Regions from separate parts of the Rhizobium sp. AN73 genome, predicted to be linked through region 2. Evidence: predicted binding sites of a transcription regulator. Region 2 holds the regulator's gene; the other holds the start of a gene.
The links. Region 2 encodes HrcA, which represses chaperone genes, less so after heat shock. Its sites were predicted from a motif close to GTTAGCACTCNCNNNNNGNGAGTGCTAAC; they were not measured.
Positions count from the first base shown of each region.

Region 1: the regulator HrcA is predicted to act here: its motif matches at 1,105-1,133, upstream of groES (co-chaperone GroES).

Region 1 covers NZ_JARWME010000002.1:1,927,446-1,929,843, forward strand. Annotated here, with positions in the region: partial or broken gene RBH10_RS19470 (TIGR01459 family HAD-type hydrolase) at 1-821, opposite strand, end outside; gene groES (co-chaperone GroES) at 1,190-1,486, shown strand; gene groL (chaperonin GroEL) at 1,561-2,398, shown strand, end outside.
Region 2 covers NZ_JARWME010000002.1:2,260,665-2,263,062, reverse strand. Annotated here, with positions in the region: gene rph (ribonuclease PH) at 1-406, opposite strand, end outside; gene hrcA (heat-inducible transcriptional repressor HrcA) at 543-1,634, shown strand; gene grpE (nucleotide exchange factor GrpE) at 1,748-2,383, shown strand.

The sequences.
Region 1 (2,398 bases), 330 kb from region 2:
GGGAGCAGCACCCTGCCCCTTCAGATAGGCGTTCAGAAGCGCTTCATCCGTCTGGCCGTTGAGCGTATATTCCGCGGCGTGAATGCCGCCGCTGATATAAAGAAGGTTGAGGCCGCTCGCAATCGCGCCCTTCACATCCGTCGGCATGCCGTCGCCGATGGCGAGCACGCGATCCTTGGCAAAGGCGCCGCGCACTTCTTTCGCAGCCGCAAGGCAGGCTTCATAGATCGGCGCGTGCGGCTTGCCGGCAATGCGGACTTCGCCGCCGAGCTGTTCGTAATAGGCGGCCATGGCGCCGGCGCAGGGGATGATGCGCTCGCCGCGCTCCACCACCAGATCGGGGTTGGCGCAGATCATCGGCACCTTGCGGGCGATGAAGCCTTTCAGCATTTCCGTATAATCCTCTGGCGTCTCCGTCTCATCATCGAAGAAACCAGTGCAGACCACGGATTGCGCATCCGCCTCGCCGACCCGCTCGACATCAAGACCTTCCAGCAGCGGCATGTCCCGCTCCGGGCCCAGCAGGAAGACTTTTTCGGGCCTTCCGCGATCAGGCCACGGGTAACGTCGCCGGAGGTGATGATACGATCATAGGCCTCGTCAGGCACGCCGAGCACGCGAAGCTGGGCGATGACGCCGGGGGCGGGACGCGGCGAATTGGTGATGAGCACCACCGTCTTGCTGGCCTTGCGCGCTTCGTGCAGCGCAACCGCCGCATCCGGGAAAGCGCTGACACCATTGTGCAGCACGCCCCAGACATCGGAAAGAACAACGTCGAAGCCATCAGTGATTTCGCCGAGGGTGAGAATGCGATGGGCCATGATATGCTTTCCGGATGCGAGAAAAGGGTGTACGTCACATGGCAAAGCAGGACGCCGATGGCAAGGAAAAAAGCGGTGCCGGACCTGCCTTCGGCCCACCCGTCACCATCCGAACATAAAACCCCGCTACGCCTGAAACGATGGCGACTTGCAAAAGAGGTCGTTTGCCCGCGCCCGCCGGCGCATGGGAAATTTCTGTCATGGAACGCTGATAACCATAGGGCGTGAAATTTTTCCGACAGCGCGTTCTTGACTCCGGGGAGCGCCTCCTTATCTCCGCTTCGCTGGCACTCCAACAAGGGGAGTGCTAACACCCATCACGCGGGCCTCAAAAGGCTCGTGAAGTCATTTGATCGAGGGATTAGGCAATGACAAGCACCAATTTCCGCCCGCTTCACGATCGCGTCGTCGTTCGTCGCGTTGAATCCGAAGCAAAGACCAAGGGCGGCATCATCATTCCCGATACCGCCAAGGAAAAGCCGCAGGAAGGCGAAATCGTCGCCGTCGGCTCCGGCGCTCGCGATGAGGCCGGCAAGGTCGTCGCTCTCGACGTCAAGGTTGGCGATCGCGTCCTGTTCGGCAAGTGGTCGGGCACCGAAGTCAAGCTCAACGGCGAAGACCTTCTGATCATGAAGGAAGCCGACATCATGGGTATCATCGGCTGATTTCGCCGAACCCATCGTTTCCTTAAATTTCAAGCCGGATCCATTCCGGCCGTTCGAAACCAGGAGTTTTGAAAATGGCAGCCAAAGAAGTCAAATTCGGCCGCTCAGCGCGCGAAAAGATGCTCAAGGGCGTCGACATTCTTGCTGATGCAGTGAAGGTAACCCTCGGCCCGAAGGGTCGTAACGTCGTTATCGACAAGTCCTTCGGCGCACCGCGCATCACCAAGGACGGCGTTTCCGTCGCCAAGGAAATCGAACTGGAAGACAAGTTCGAGAACATGGGCGCACAGCTCGTTCGCGAAGTAGCTTCCAAGACCAACGACATCGCTGGTGACGGCACCACCACCGCGACCGTTCTGGCCCAGGCCATCGTTCGCGAAGGTGCAAAGGCAGTTGCTGCCGGCATGAACCCGATGGACCTGAAGCGCGGCATCGATCTTGCTGTTGCAGAAGTCGTCAAGGACCTTCAGGCCAAGGCCAAGAAGATCAACACTTCGGAAGAAGTTGCTCAGGTCGGCACGATCTCTGCAAACGGCGAGCGTCAGATCGGTCTCGACATCGCTGAAGCAATGCAGCGCGTCGGCAACGAAGGCGTCATCACGGTTGAAGAAGCCAAGACCGCTGAAACCGAACTCGAAGTCGTCGAAGGCATGCAGTTCGACCGCGGCTACCTGTCGCCTTACTTCGTGACCAACCCGGAAAAGATGGTTGCGGACCTCGAAGACGCTTACATCCTTCTGCACGAAAAGAAGCTTTCGAACCTCCAGGCCATGCTGCCGGTTCTCGAAGCTGTCGTTCAGACCGGCAAGCCGCTCGTCATCATCGCTGAAGACGTAGAAGGCGAAGCTCTTGCAACGCTCGTCGTCAACAAGCTGCGTGGCGGCCTCAAGATCGCTGCCGTCAAGGCTCCTG
Region 2 (2,398 bases):
CGATCCATGCGCCGGTGATGGAAGCCGTGCGCGTGCCGCCATCGGCCTGAATGACGTCGCAGTCGATGCTGATCTGGCGTTCGCCGAGCGCCTGCAGGTCAACCACCGCACGCAGCGAACGGCCGATGAGGCGCTGGATTTCCTGCGTGCGTCCACCCTGCTTGCCAGCGGATGCCTCGCGTTTCATGCGCTCGTTGGTGGAGCGCGGCAGCATGCCGTATTCGGCGGTGACCCAGCCCTTGCCGCTGTTGCGCAGCCACGGCGGCGTCTTTTCCTCAAGGCTTGCGGTGACGAGCACATGCGTATCGCCGAATTTGACCAGACAGGAACCTTCGGCATGTTTCGAGAAATTGCGCTCGAAGGAAACCTTGCGCATCTGATCGGTTTTTCTGCCTGAAGGCCGCATATGATCCACTCTCCATGTTGGTTCCTGCCTTCTAAGGCGCGCTCCGGGCTTTTGCAAAGCCAATTTCCGTTTTGCCGTAGCGGTGCAACGCATTATATTGGTACGGACAGGATTTTGACGACAAAGAACGGATAAGATGGGTTTTTCCGCACCGCTTTCAAAAGATCAGGCATCGTTGCTGGATGAACGGTCGCGGGAGATTTTCCGGCGCATCGTCGAAGGCTATCTCGACACCGGCGAACCCCTGGGGTCGCGCAGCCTGTCGCGGCTGTTGCCGATGTCGCTTTCACCAGCCTCCGTGCGCAATGTGATGAGCGATCTCGAGGAACTGGGCCTCATCTATTCGCCGCATATCAGCGCCGGGCGCCTGCCGACCCAGACGGGGCTGCGTTTCTTCGTCGACGCCTTCATGCAGGTGGGCGATCTGCCTGCCGACGAGAGGGCAAGCATCGACCGGCAGATCGGCCCGGTTGCCGGCCACGAGCAATCGCTGGAAGGGCTGCTGACGGAGGCGAGCCGCATGCTGTCAGGCATGTCGCGTGGCGCCGGCCTCGTGCTGACGGCCAAGAACGACGTCATCCTCAAACATGTCGAATTCATCCGGCTGGAGCCCACCAAGGCGCTTGCCGTGCTGGTGGGCGACCACAATCAGGTCGAAAACCGTATCATCGAATTGCCGGCCGGCATTTCATCATCGCAATTGACCGAGGCGGCAAATTTCATCAATGCCCATCTTTCCGGTCAGACGCTGCAGGAACTGCGGACCCAGTTTCAGACGCAGCGCGCGGAATTGCAATCGGAACTCGGCACGCTGGCGCAGGACCTCATCGAACGCGGTCTCGCCATATGGGCGGGTGACAATGAGGACGGCAAGCTCGGCCGTCTCATCGTCCGCGGACGCTCCAACCTGCTCGAGGGTCTCGCCGGCGAGGAAGATATCGATCGCGTACGCCTGCTGTTCGACGATCTGGAGCGTAAGGAAAATCTCATCGAAATCCTCAATCTTGCGGAAAGCGGCTCGGGGGTCAGGATTTTCATCGGCTCGGAAAACAAGCTGTTTTCGTTGTCCGGTTCGTCACTGATCGTCGCGCCCTATCGGGATGAGGAAAATCGCGTCGTGGGCGCGGTCGGCGTCATCGGCCCTACGAGGCTCAATTACGCCCGTATCGTGCCTATGGTGGATTATACCGCGCAAATCATGGCCCGCCTTTCCCGAAAGCAGAGATAGAACAAGCCCGCAAGGTCAGAGAATGCGGCAAGCTTTTCGCCGCAAGCCTTGATTTTTGCCCGTCAAACCTCGATATCGGGCGCAACCAACAATATTCAAATCTGGAGAACGTCATGACCGACGATACAAAAAAGCCCGGACCTGACGCGGACGTCGCCGAAGAGTTTATCGAACCCGCATTTGCCGGGGAAGAAACGGTGGAAGCTGCCGAGCTCGATCCCGTCGAGCTGCTCAGGGCCGAAAATGCCGATCTGCGCGACAAGTTCCTGCGTCTTGCGGCGGAAATGGACAATCTTCGTCGTCGCACCGAACGTGAAATCAAGGATGCGAAGTCCTATTCACTGGCCGGTTTCGCGCGCGACATGCTTGCGGTTTCCGATAATCTTCGCCGGGCTCTCGAAGCCATTCCGGATGAACTCAAGACCAATGGCGAAGCCGGCCTCAACGGCCTGATTGAAGGTGTCGAGATGACCGAGCGCTCGATGCTGTCGACGCTGGAGCGCCATGGCGTCAAAAAGATCGATGCCGAAGGCCAGAAGTTCGATCCGAATTTCCACCAGGCAATGTTCGAAATCCCGAACCCCGCGGTTCCGAACAACACCGTGCTTCAGGTGGTTCAGGCCGGTTTCACCATCGGTGACCGGGTGCTGCGTCCCGCCATGGTCGGCGTCGCCAAGGGCGGACCGAAGGTGGAGGTCGCCACATCGGCCGAGCCGGGCACCGCGTCCGTCAACGAGAAGGATGCGTGAAGCATTTCCTCACTT